Regions from separate parts of the Kitasatospora sp. NPDC007106 genome, predicted to be linked through region 2. Evidence: riboswitches for the same ligand, from Rfam matches in the RefSeq annotation. Region 2 holds a riboswitch; each other region holds the start of a gene.
The links. A riboswitch is a leader RNA that binds a small molecule or an ion and turns the genes downstream of it on or off. The one in region 2 is predicted to bind cobalamin.
Positions count from the first base shown of each region.

Region 1: linked by a shared signal. The riboswitch ahead of ABZ641_RS17130 (HoxN/HupN/NixA family nickel/cobalt transporter) and the one ahead of ABZ641_RS14195 (ribonucleoside-diphosphate reductase subunit alpha) in region 2 are both predicted to bind cobalamin.
Region 3: linked by a shared signal. The riboswitch ahead of ABZ641_RS17520 (cobalamin biosynthesis protein) and the one ahead of ABZ641_RS14195 (ribonucleoside-diphosphate reductase subunit alpha) in region 2 are both predicted to bind cobalamin.

Region 1 is NZ_JBEYFP010000189.1:148-4,103, forward strand. Features, by position in the region: partial or broken gene ABZ641_RS17125 (EamA family transporter) at 1-62, shown strand, start outside; gene ABZ641_RS17130 (HoxN/HupN/NixA family nickel/cobalt transporter) at 103-1,218, opposite strand; cobalamin riboswitch at 1,250-1,454, opposite strand; gene ABZ641_RS17135 (metalloregulator ArsR/SmtB family transcription factor) at 1,537-1,899, shown strand; gene ABZ641_RS17140 (phosphatidylinositol-specific phospholipase C domain-containing protein) at 2,116-3,162, shown strand; gene ABZ641_RS17145 (DNA-formamidopyrimidine glycosylase family protein) at 3,206-3,956, opposite strand, start outside.
Region 2 is NZ_JBEYFP010000131.1:4,951-8,906, forward strand. Features, by position in the region: gene ABZ641_RS14190 (ribonucleotide-diphosphate reductase subunit beta) at 1-55, opposite strand, end outside; gene ABZ641_RS14195 (ribonucleoside-diphosphate reductase subunit alpha) at 76-2,460, opposite strand; cobalamin riboswitch at 2,671-2,814, opposite strand; gene ABZ641_RS14200 (hypothetical protein) at 3,106-3,249, shown strand; gene ABZ641_RS14205 (GNAT family N-acetyltransferase) at 3,382-3,876, opposite strand.
Region 3 is NZ_JBEYFP010000198.1:2,830-6,785, forward strand. Features, by position in the region: gene ABZ641_RS17520 (cobalamin biosynthesis protein) at 107-1,084, opposite strand; cobalamin riboswitch at 1,198-1,334, opposite strand; gene ABZ641_RS17525 (transcriptional regulator) at 1,541-2,230, shown strand; gene ABZ641_RS17530 (alpha/beta fold hydrolase) at 2,335-3,468, shown strand; gene ABZ641_RS17535 (hypothetical protein) at 3,636-3,956, shown strand, end outside.

The sequences.
Region 1 (3,956 bases), on a different contig from region 2:
GCGTCCAACTGCTCGGCGCGGGCCTCGCGGTGGCGGGCACGCTGCTGCTGGCGGCGGGCTGACACCCCGTCCGCCGTTCGGGGCGGCCGCCCGCGGGCCACCTCAGGCCGCCCCGCCGGGCGTCCAGCGCTGCTCGACCCGGGCGATCCGCCAGTAGCCGATCGCCGCCGCCCACACCACCACGAACAGGCCGACGATGACGAAGCCGACGTTGTCCAGGCTGAGTCCGGCGATCCAGCCGCTCACCGGGTCACTCAGGCCCAGCTTGTCGTGCAGCACCGCGACGAGCTCGATCGTGCCGATGACGAAGGCCACCGCGATCGACAGGCCGGTGATGGCGAGGTTGTAGAACACCTTGCGGACGGGGTTGGAGAACGCCCACTGGTAGGCGAAGTTCATGAACGTGCCGTCGAGGGTGTCGAACAGGCTCATCCCGGCGGCGAACAGCAGCGGCAGGCAGACGATCGCGTACCAGGGCAGGCCCGCCGCGGCGCCCGAACCGGCCATCACCATCAGCGTCACCTCGGTGGCGGTGTCGAAGCCGAGGCCCAGCACCATGCCGACCGGGAACATCTGGCCGGGGCGGGAGATCGAGCGGGTGGCGCGGCGCAGGACGCGGTTCATCAGCCCGCGCGAGTCGAGCTGCCGTTCGAGCTCCGCCTCGTCGAAGGTGCCGGCCCGCATCGCCCGGAAGACCCGCAGGATGCCGAGCAGGGCCGCCAGGTTGAGCGCGGCGATCAGGTAGAGGAAGGCGCCGGAGGCGGTGGTGCCGATGGTGCCGAGCACCTGGTGGGTGGTCGAGCCGTCGTCCATCAGCACCCCGGCCAGCTGGGCGCCGCCCGCGACCAGGGCGGCCATCAGCACCACCATCGACGAGTGGCCGAGGGCGAACCAGAAGCCCACCGAGACCGGTCTCCGGCCGTCGGCCATCAGCTTGCGGGTGGTGTTGTCGATCACGGCGATGTGGTCGGCGTCGAAGGCGTGCCGCATGCCCAGGGTGTAGGCGGTGATGCCGAGTCCGGCGCCGAAGACCTGGGTGCCGACCTCGTAGCGCTCCGGCACGACCAGCAGGAAGAGCGTGCCGAAGGCGGCCACGTGCATCGCCAGGATGACCGCCAGCAGGCCGGCCGTGCGGAGGGTGTCCTCCCGGCGCCAGCGGAAGGCGGGCAGGCCGGGGGCGGTCGGCGGCGCGGCCGTACCGGTTGCGGGCAGGGTCATCTGCGGTTCACGCTCCAGCACCTCGTGGAATGACGTCGTGAGGTGCCGTGGCCGGTCTCCTGGCTCACGGGGAGGTTCTGACGGTGCCCGTACCCGGCCTTCCCGGGCGCGCCTGCGCCCAGTGACCCGCGAGGGGTACGGATTGACTCCCCGTTCACAGTGGCGAGGGCCGCTCCGGACTCGGACCCTGAGGTCCTGCACCGGTCTTCCCGAACACCACGGCTGCTCCACCGTAGGGGTGACGGACCGACAGCTGCAAGCCTGCACAACCGCGCAGGTGTCGTAGATCACGGCCGGTGGGCCTGCGAGAATGCCGCCATGCACCTCCTCCCCGCCGATCGCGCAGGCCACCGCACCATCGACGGGCACCGGGTCTGCGAGGCGATCGCCGGGATCGGCGACACCGGGCGGGTCCGGGCCTGGGCGGAGGTGTTCGGCCTGCTCGCCGACCCGGGGCGGCTCGCGCTGCTGCTCGCCCTGCACACCACCGGACCGCTGGCCGTCACCGACCTGGCGCTGGCCACCGGGATGCGCGATCCGGCGGTCTCCCAGGCGCTGCGGCTGCTGCGCGCCGCGGGCGTGGTCGAGGGCGAGCGGGACGGCCGGGTGGTGCGCTACCGGCTGACCGACACCGCGGTGGCCGAGGTGCTGGAGCACGGGGTGCTGGGGCGCGCCGACTGAGCGCCCGCTCGGAACGACCGCCCGCACGGCAGGAACCCCTGCACGGTACGGCCCCCTGCACGGAATGAGGGCTTCCTGACGGTTTGTCAGCGGGACGGGGGGTCAGCTTCAGCCAAGTTTTCTTGTCATGTCACCTCGAAGCCGTTCCGGTGGCCCATGCTTCCGGAGGCGGTCCGTCCGGCCCGCCGTCCCCAGGCTCCTGACGAGGAGACACCCGTGAAGCTTCGCCGTACGTTCGCCGTGGGGCTGCTGGCCGCGGCCGCCACCCTGCTCCCCGCGCACCAGTCCGGCGCCGCCACCGGCGGCGGCCTGCCGTTCGGTTCGGCCACCGCCGTCGGGATCCACAACACCTACGACCCGGCCGCCTTCCCCTTCCTCGCGCAGAGCCTGGACACCGGCACCGGCATGATCGAGCTCGACGCGTGGACGGACACCGTCACCAAGGAGTGGAAGGTCAGCCACTCCAACCCGCTCGGCAACGCCAACAACTGCACCGCCGCCACCGGCCCGGCGACGCTGTACAGCGGCGGCACCAACAAGAACCTCGAGTACTGCCTCGACGACCTGCGGATCTGGCTCGCCGCCCACCCGTCGAGCGGCCCGCTCGTCGTCAAGCTGGAGCTCAAGGGCGGGTTCGCCGCCAACCGCGGCATGGGCCCGGCCCAGCTGGACGCCCTGATAGCCGCCCACCTCGGCAGCGCCGTCTTCCGCCCCGCCGACCTGCTCGCCAAGCCCGGCGGCGGCAGCTACCCGAACCTCGACGAGGCCGCGAAGGCCGGCAACTGGCCGACCCGCGACGCCCTCGCCGGCCGGGTCCTGGTGGACGTCATCCCCGGCACCGTCGAGGAGGGCAACCCCTTCGACACCCTGCACACCGACGTCGAGTACAGCCGCTACCTGCGCGACCTCGCGGCGGCCGGCAGGGCCGGCCAGGCCCAGGTCTTCCCGGTGGTGCACGGCGCCGTCTCCGGCGACCCGCGCAACGCCTACGGCGAGGCCAGCATCCGGCCCTGGTTCGTGGTCTTCGACGGCGACGCCTCGGCGTACGTCGGCGGCATCGACACCGGCTGGTACGACGCCCGGCACTACCTGCTGGTCATGACCGACGCCCACAACGTGGCGCCCGCCATCAGCTCCACCGACCCCACGGCCGACCAGGCCCGGGCCCGGGTGACCCAGCTCGCGGCCGCCCACGCCAGCATCGTCTCCAGCGACTGGCGCAAGCTGCCCCAGGTGCAGTCCATGGTGCTGCCGCGCGGCTGACGGACCGTCGCCCTGCCCGGCCGACGGCCGGGCAGGGCCGCGCTCAGCGCCGCTGGCAGCCGGGGCACCAGAAGAGGTTGCGGGCCGCCAGCGACTCGGTGCGCACCGGTGTCCCGCAGATCAGGCAGGGCATGTCGGTGCGGCGGTAGACGTACACCTCGCCGCCGTGGTCGTCGACCCGCGGCGGCCGGCCCATCGCCTCCGGCGTGTGCTCCGGCCGGACGGTGTCGATCCGGCCCGCGCCGACGCCCGCGTGCATCAGGGCGACCAGGTCGGCCCAGATCGCGTCCCACTCCTCGCGGGTGACCCTGCGGCCCTCGCGGTGCGGGCTGATGCCGAGGCGGAAGAGCACCTCGGCGCGGTACACGTTGCCGACGCCGGCCAGCACCTTCTGGTCCATCAGCAGCGCGGCGACGGTGGTGGAGCTGCGGGCCACCCGCCGCCAGGCGGCGTCCGGATCGGCGTCGGGGCGCAGCGGGTCCGGGCCGAGCCGGGCGTGGACGGCCTCCTTCGCCGCGGGGTCGAGGAGTTCGCAGGTGTTGGGGCCGCGCAGGTCGGCCCAGCCCTCGTCGTTCGCCATCCGCAGCCGCACCTCGCCGACCGGCGCCGGGGCGCCGCCGCTGCCGAAGGTGAAGCCGCCGTACAGCCCGAGGTGGACGTGCAGCCAGTCCTCGCCGAAGCCGAGGAAGAGGTGCTTGCCGTGGGCCTCGGCCTCGTCCAGCGGGCGGCCGTCCAGTCGCGCGGCGCCCTCGGCGAACCGCCCCTGCGGGCTGCTGACCCGTACCGGCCGGTCG
Region 2 (3,956 bases):
ACGACGGGTAGCGCATCGGGCGCAGCGTCAGCTCGAAGCCCGGGTCGAGCAGCATCTTCTGGCGGTCTTCGGTGCTCACTGGCAGGCCTCGCAGGACTCGGGGTTCTCCAGGGAGCAGGCGATGGCGTCCTGCTCGGCCTGGCTCATGGTCGGCGCGGGCACCGGCACGGCGGCGCGGGCGCCCGTGGCGGCCTGCGCGATCCGGGTGGCCGGGCGCGACCGCAGGTAGTACGTGGTCTTCAGGCCGACCTTCCAGGCGTACGCGTACATCGAGCTGAGCTTGCCGATGGTCGGCGCCGCCATGAAGAGGTTCAGCGACTGGCTCTGGTCGATGTACGGCATGCGGGCCGCGGCCAGGTCGATCAGCGCGCGCTGGGGCAGCTCCCAGGCCGTGCGGTACAGCGAACGGACCTCGGCGGGCAGCCAGTTGAGGTCCTGCACCGAGCCGTTGGTCTCGCGCAGCGCGTCCCGGGTCTGCTGGTCCCAGACGCCGAGCTCCTTGAGCTCGCGCACCAGGTACGGGTTGACCTGGAGGAACTCGCCGGAGAGCGTCTCGCGCTTGAACAGGTTGGACACCTGCGGCTCGATGCACTCGTACACGCCGGCGATGGAGGCGATGGTGGCGGTCGGCGCGATCGCCAGCAGCAGCGAGTTGCGCAGGCCGGTCTCGGCGATCCGGGCGCGCAGCGCGTCCCAGCGCTCCGTCCACTGCGGGGCGGCGGCACCGAAGTGGTCGATGTGCAGCTCGCCGCGGGCCGCGCGGGTCTCGCCGTACGCCTCGTGGCGGCCGAACTGCTCGGCGAGGTCCGCGGAGCGCTCGTAGGCGGTGAGCATGATGCGCTCGGAGATCAGGGTGGAGAGGGTCTTCGCCTCGGCGGAGTCGAAGTCGATCCGCAGCTGGAAGAAGACGTCCTGCAGGCCCATCACGCCGAGGCCGACCGGCCGCCAGCGGGAGTTGGAGGTGCCCGCCTCGGTGGTCGGGTAGAAGTTGATGTCGATGACCCGGTCGAGGAAGGTCACCGCGGTGCGGACGGTGGCGTCCAGGCGCTCCCAGTCCATCGCGTTCAGCAGGTCGGCGGCGGTGGCGCCGGCGGCCACGTGGGCGCCCAGGTTCACCGATCCGAGGTTGCAGACGGCCGTCTCGGAGTCGTCGGTGACCTCCAGGATCTCCGTGCACAGGTTGGAGGAGTGCACGGTGCGGCCGGGCAGCGCGGTCTGGTTGGCGGCCCGGTTGGAGGCGTCCTTGAAGGTCATCCAGCCGTTGCCGGTCTGCGCCAGGGTGCGCATCATCCGGGCGTACAGGGTCTGCGCCGGGATGGTGCGGACGGCCTTGCCGGCCTGCTCGGCCTTGCGGTACGCCTCGTCGAAGTCGGCGCCCCACAGGTCGACCAGCTCGGGCACGTCGGCGGGGGAGAACAGCGACCAGTCCTCGTTGGCGTTCACCCGGCGCATGAACTCGTCCGGGATCCAGTGCGCCAGGTTGAGGTTGTGGGTGCGCCGGGCCTCCTCGCCGGTGTTGTCGCGGAGCTCCAGGAACTCCTCGATGTCGGCGTGCCAGGTCTCCAGGTAGACGCAGGCCGCGCCCTTGCGGCGGCCGCCCTGGTTGACCGCGGCGACCGAGGAGTCCAGGGTGCGCAGGAACGGCACGATGCCGTTCGACTGGCCGTTGGTGCCGCGGATCAGGCTGCCGCGGGAGCGGATCCGCGAGTAGGACAGGCCGATGCCGCCGGCGTGCTTGGACAGCCGGGCGATCTGCGCGTAGCGGTTGTAGATCGAGTCCAGGTTGTCCAGCGGCGAGTCCAGCAGGTAGCAGGACGACATCTGGGGGTGCTTGGTGCCGGAGTTGAACAGCGTCGGAGAGGACGTCAGGTACTCCAGACGGCTCATCAGCCGGTAGAGCTCGGCCACCTCGGCCACCGACTTCTCGGTGTCGCCGACCGCGAGACCGGCCGCCACGCGCAGCAGGAAGTACTGCGGGGTCTCGACCACCTTGCGGGTGATCGGGTGGCGCAGCAGGTAGCGGGACTGCACGGTGCGCAGGCCGAAGTACTCGAAGCGGTCGTCGCCCTGCAGGTCGACCAGCGCGTCGAAGGCGGCCGCGTGCTTGGCCACGAACGCGGCCGTGGTGTCGCCGATCAGGCCCTCGGCGTGGCCGACGGCGATCGAGGCGGCGAAGGTGACCGCGCCCTGGGAGACCGCCTCGTCGCGGATCTCCAGCGCCAACAGGCGGGCCGCGAGCTTCGAGTACTGCGGGTCCTCGGCGATCATCGACGCGGCGGCCTCCACGGCCAGCCCGCGGAGCTCGGCGAAGTCCGAACCGGCGTGGCGGCCGCGCAGCGCGGCGGCGGCGACGTGGCCGGGGTCCACCTGGGGGAGGTCGGTGCTGCGGTCGGTGAGCAGCCGGAGCAGCGCGGCACCGGGGTCGGGCCGGTCGTTGTCGGCGGATCCCTGGGAGGGCAGGGTGACTGAGGCAGCGACGGTCAAGGCGCACTCTCTCCTGTGGCGGCAGCGGACGCTTCGGACACCCCCGGGCCGGGGGCCGGGGGCGCGTCCGGGCATGCGCGTGGCAGGGGAGACCGGCACCGCCCGACCGTGTCGGGGGTGCGCGTCGCCACCCGGCCCACCCGCGAGGCCCGGACGTACAGCTGTGCTTCATGGCATCTGCGGGGAAGCCGGTGGCACACCGTCGGCAGGCCCTCGGACTGCGCGGGCCCGGGCGTTCACGGGCCTGCTCACCGTTGCGGGGCAGTCCCGGACTCGCACCGGGTTCCCCTGCGTCGACAGCGAGAGTGAGCATACATGTTGTGGTGTCTCCCTGATGTACCCCCATATCTTGTGCACGCAGCGTGTCGCGTCCGTGGCTACGACGGCCTCGCCGAACGGGCCGTGCACACTTCGGGCACACCCGACCCACCCGTCGCCCCCGCGCTCCGCTCACGGAACGGCCACCGCCGCGGGAGTCTGCGGGCCCGATGGCCTACGATCTGCAGTCATGAGTGACGGTACGGGGGTGCCGCCCGGTTCTACGGGTCGGCCCGGAGCCCAGGGGATCGGCGAATCCCGCGGAGCGAGGACCGCCGGCTCTGCGGCTAGACCCTTTCCGCCGTGACCAAGTCCCTTTCCGCCGCGGCGGGGTGGCCGCTGTGCCGCCGGTCCTGGCTCCGGTGCGGTGTCGGGCTCACCCTGACCGCCTGCCTCTGCAACTCGCCGATGGCTCCGGGGCGGTTCGAGGGCGGCTCGATCGGGTGATGCCATCGGCATCGGCATCGGCTCGGCACCGTCGCCGACGGGTGCTTCCGCCCGGCTCGTCGAGTTCACGTGCGGGTGCGGGTGTCGGTGTGGTCGGGCTCCGGTCGAACGAATCGTTCGGGGCGAGTCACGTCAGAACGTCAGGGCATAGACCATCAGGTCGATGCCGGGCATCGGGGCCCAGTCGCGCTCGGGGGCACGGCGGAAACCGAGCCGTTCGTACACCCGGTGGGCGTCCGTCATGTCCGGGCGGGTGGAGAAGGCCATACCGGTCAGGCCGAGTTCGCGGCTGCGGTCCATCGCGGCCCTGACGAGGGCCGAGCCGACTCCGCGGCCGCGGGCGGCCCGGGCGACCGCCAGCATCCGGATCTCGCCCTCGTCCGGCTGCGAGATGTCGGCCCAGGCCGTACCGCCGACCGCGAAGGTCACGCAGCCGAGCACATGCTCGTCCCGGCCGTCGACGGCGACGAGGAGCTCGGCCTCCTCGCTGCGGCGGCGGGTGTCGCGGAGGAGCCCTGCGTACGGCCCTTCGGCGAGGCTGTAGCCGTCACCGACGTAGACCTCGACCGAGAGCTCGCCGGCCGGTTCGAGATCCCGTTCGCGGGCACGGCGGATGACGACGTCCATCCGTCCAGTCTGCCTTCCGGGGACCCGCCCCGGACGGCCGGGGGCCGGTGCAGCCGATCGGGGACGGACGGATCGGCGGG
Region 3 (3,956 bases), on a different contig from region 2:
GGCACGCCGGCCGCGACGGTGGGCATCCCGGGGGCGCCGACCAGTCCGGTGCGCCCGCGAGTGGCCCGTACTCCTCCCGCGCACCCGGCGACCCGCCGAACCGCCGTCATCGCTTCCTCCCCGGCTCACGGGCATCCCGCCCCCGACGTCCCCGTGCCAGGCCGGTGAGGCCGCGGGCGGCCGTGGTGACGGCCAGGGCCAGGATGCCGACGCGGCGGGAGAGGCGGCAGGCGCGTTCGATGTCCGCGACGGCGACCGGACGGAGTTCGGCGCCGAGGACGGGGCGGTGCTCGACCCGCTCGCCGTACCGCAGGGTGCCGCCGAGGCGGACGCCGAGGCCGCCGGCGAAGGCCGACTCGGCCTGTCCGGCGTTGGGGCTGGGGTGTGACGACCCGTCGCGCCGCCAGACCTTCCAGGCGGCCCGCGGGTGCTCCGCGGCGGCGACGGTCAGCAGCGCGGTGAGCCGGGCGCCCGGCCAGCCCGCCACGTCGTCGAGCCGGGCGGAGGCCCAGCCGAAGCGCAGGTGGCGGGGCGAGCGGTGGCCCACCATCGCGTCCAGGGTGTTGACGGCCCGGAAGGCCAGCAGCCCGGGGGTGCCCGCCAGCGCGCCCCAGGTGAGGGCGTTGACGACCGCGTCGGCGGTGTTCTCGGCGACGGACTCGACGACGGCGCGGGCGATCTGCTGCTCGTCCAGGGCGCTCGGGTCGCGCCCGCACAGGTGGGGGAGCCGCCCGCGGGCGGCGGCGAGGTCGCCGGCCTCCAGGGAGCGGCCGATCGCGCGGGCCTCCCGGGTGAGCGAGGTGCCGCCGAGGACCGTCCAGGCGGCGGCCGCGGCGAGCGCGGCGCGGGCCGCGGGACAGCCCCGCAGCGCGTGGTCGGCGAGGGCGGCCCCGGCCGCGACGGCGCCCACGCTCAGCGCGGTGAAGGCGGTGCCGGCGCCCCGGTGGTCGCGCCAGAGCCGGCGCTCCAGGCGTCCGGCGGCGCTGCCGAAGAGGGCGACCGGGTGGCCGCGGCGGGGGTCGGCGAGGGCGGTGTCGGCGAGGTGGCCGGCCACGGCGCCCAGCAGGTAGGGGGCGGAGCTCAGACGGGCCACGGCCCGGCTCCCCGGTCGGGGCGCAGCGGTGACCGCTGGGCAGCCTGCATGGCGTGCGTGTCCTCACTCAGGGTCCGCGCCCTGGATCGACGAACCGGCGGCGAGAGTCTCCTGGCTTCCGGGTCCGGCGCGCGCTCGGGCCTTCCAGCGGCCCTGTGGCGGACCGCCGTGACCGTGCAAGGTCGAGCGTGCTCCCCGGTGACAGTGGCGGGACCGCGCCGGATTCGCACCGGCTTCCTCTGCATGCCTCCGTATGGCCCCGAGATCCCATCACGCGCTCCGACCACCAGTCAACAAAGCCTCCGGAGGGCTTGGTCACACTCCGTCGCCGGATTCCGTCGCCGCCCGCCCCGTACGATCCTCCAGCGCCGGGCGGTTCCGCCGGGGCCGGGTTCGTGCGTTCGGCGTGTGGGTGGTGCCGCGCGGGCGCCCGTACGTTCTTGTCGCATGCGACGCAGACCGTCCGCACCGCCTCCGGTGCCGTTCTCCCCGCCGGCCGCGCGGGCGCACCGCGCCGGGCTCGGCCTGAGCCCGGAGCAGGTCGCCGAGGCCATGGCCGCGCACGGTGTCCGGCTGCTGCCCTCGCACGTGGCGGCCTGGGAGGCCGGTGAGTTCCTCCCGTCGGAGGAGGAGTTCATCGCGCTCTCCCGCGCCCTGTGGTGCCCGCCCGCCCAGCTGATGGGCGTCGCGCCGGCGACCCTGCGGGACTTCCGGCTGGCCCGGGAGCTCACCCGGGAGCAGGCCGCGCACCGGATCGGGGTGGGTGCGGCGACCTACGCGAGGGCCGAGGCCACCGGACGCTGGGACGCGGACGGCGAGCAGGGCCTGGCGCTGGCGCACGTGCTCGGGCTGCCGCTGCGGGTGCTGGTCCGGGTGACCGGGCGTCAGGACGACCTGGACCGGCGGCTGCGCCAGGTGGTGGACGGCCGCTGGCAGGCGCAGCTGCGGGAGGTGGGCCGGATCGTGCCCGTCCCGCACGACCTGCTGGGCGGGGTGCTGGCCGAGTTGCAGGACGAGTACCTCGTCCCCGGGCACTGGGGCTCGTCGGTGCCGGACGCCGCCCGTCCGCCGGCCCGGCCGCTCGCGGAGCGGTTCTGGGAGCTGCTGGCCCGCCGGGGCACCGACGTGCCGGTCTGAGCCGCCCGGACGGACCCGCCCGGACGGACCCGCCCGGGTGGCCCGCTCCCGGGCCGGGGCGTGGACTGGGATCGCCATGTCCGTGCCGCCACACCGGGAGCGCCATGCGTTGGGGAACCGCCGCGATCGTCGCGGCCGCCGCCGTCGGGACGGGTGCCGCGGCACTGCTGATCGGCCGCCGGGTGTCCGAACGGGCCGTCCGGCCCGGGTTCGCGGGAGCCTTCGCGGCCGCCGGGCAGGCGGGCGGACCGGGCATCCGGGTGCAGGAGCTGGCCGCGGACCGCGTCATGCTCACCCGCAGCGTGGAGACCGAGCGCCCCGGCCGCTACGCCCTGGAGTGGGCCGGGGGCGGGCACGCGGTGGTCGGCGACGTGCTGGCCACCGGGCCGCAGAGCGTCACCCGCCGGCTGCTCGCCACCGGCGCCGGCTCGCTGTACAGCGGGACGGAGGTCCGGGTGACCGCCCGGGTGCACCTCGGCGACCCGGCCTCCGCGCTCGGCCTGGACTTCACCCCGAGCGACGTCGAGGGCGAGCTCGGCCCGATGCCGGCCTGGTACCTGCCGGGCATCCGCGGGCTGTGGGCGGTCCTGGTGCACGGCCCGGGCGCCGACCGGCAGCAGGCCCTCCCGGTGCTGCCGCTGCTGCACGCGCTGCGGCTGCCCGTGCTGGTGGTCACCCACCGCGGCGACGCGGGCGCCCCGGCCTCCCCGGACGGCCTCGGGCACTTCGGCGAGACCGAGTGGCGGGACGTCGACGCCGCCGTCCGCCTCGCGCAGGCGAACGGCGCCGGCCGGATCGTGCTCTTCGGCTGGTCGCTCGGCGCGACGATGGCGCTGCACACCGCGGCCCGCTCGGCCTGGCGGGAGTCGATCGCCGGCCTGGTGCTGGACTCGCCGGTGCTGGACTGGCCGACGACCGTCCGCCAGGAGGCCGCCCGGGCCGGGGTGCCCGCCCCGCTCGCCGAGCTCGGCGCGCTGGCCGCCGAGGGCCGCACCAAGGTCGACCTGGCCGGCTTCGCCCGGCTGGCCGACGGCACCGACCTGAACGTGCCGACCCTGCTGCTGCACAGCCCCGTGGACGCGGTGGCGCCCTTCGCGGCGGCCGAGCGCCTCGCCCGGCGGCGCGACGACCTGGTGAGCCTGCACCCCGTCCCGGACGGCGCGCACGCGGCCCTGTGGAACGCCGACCCGGACGGCTACGGCGAGGCGCTGCGCCGCTGGCTCACCCCGCTGATGTGAGCCCGGCGGGCCCGTCCGCGGGGGGTGTGCTCATGCCAGGTTTCCCGCTCGGACGACCCGGTTTGGTGGCTGTTGCCCGATCTCATCCCCCGTCCGCGGACCGGACCTACGATCGCGCGTAGAACTCGATGTGACAGAAGGCCGGTACACGGGGAAGACTGCTCGGCGTGACGTCTCGGAACCCGCGCGACCGTGATGCCCCGCTCCAGCCCGCGATCCGCACCGGAGCGACGGTCACCCGTCTGCCAGGAGCGGCTCGCCGACCCGAGAGCACGCCTCCGGGCGGGCCGGTCCGCCGCCGCACCCCCGCACCCAAGCCGGGCCGCGGCCGGGTGCCGGTGCCGGACGGCTTCCCCGCTCCCGCCGAGCTGGCCCCGCTCGCCCGCCGGATGCTCGCCGACGCGGTGCGCATCTCCCGCTGGGCCGGCGAGCTCGGCGAGGTCGACAAGCGCGGCGAGCTGCTGCCCGACGACGCCCGGGCCGCCGGG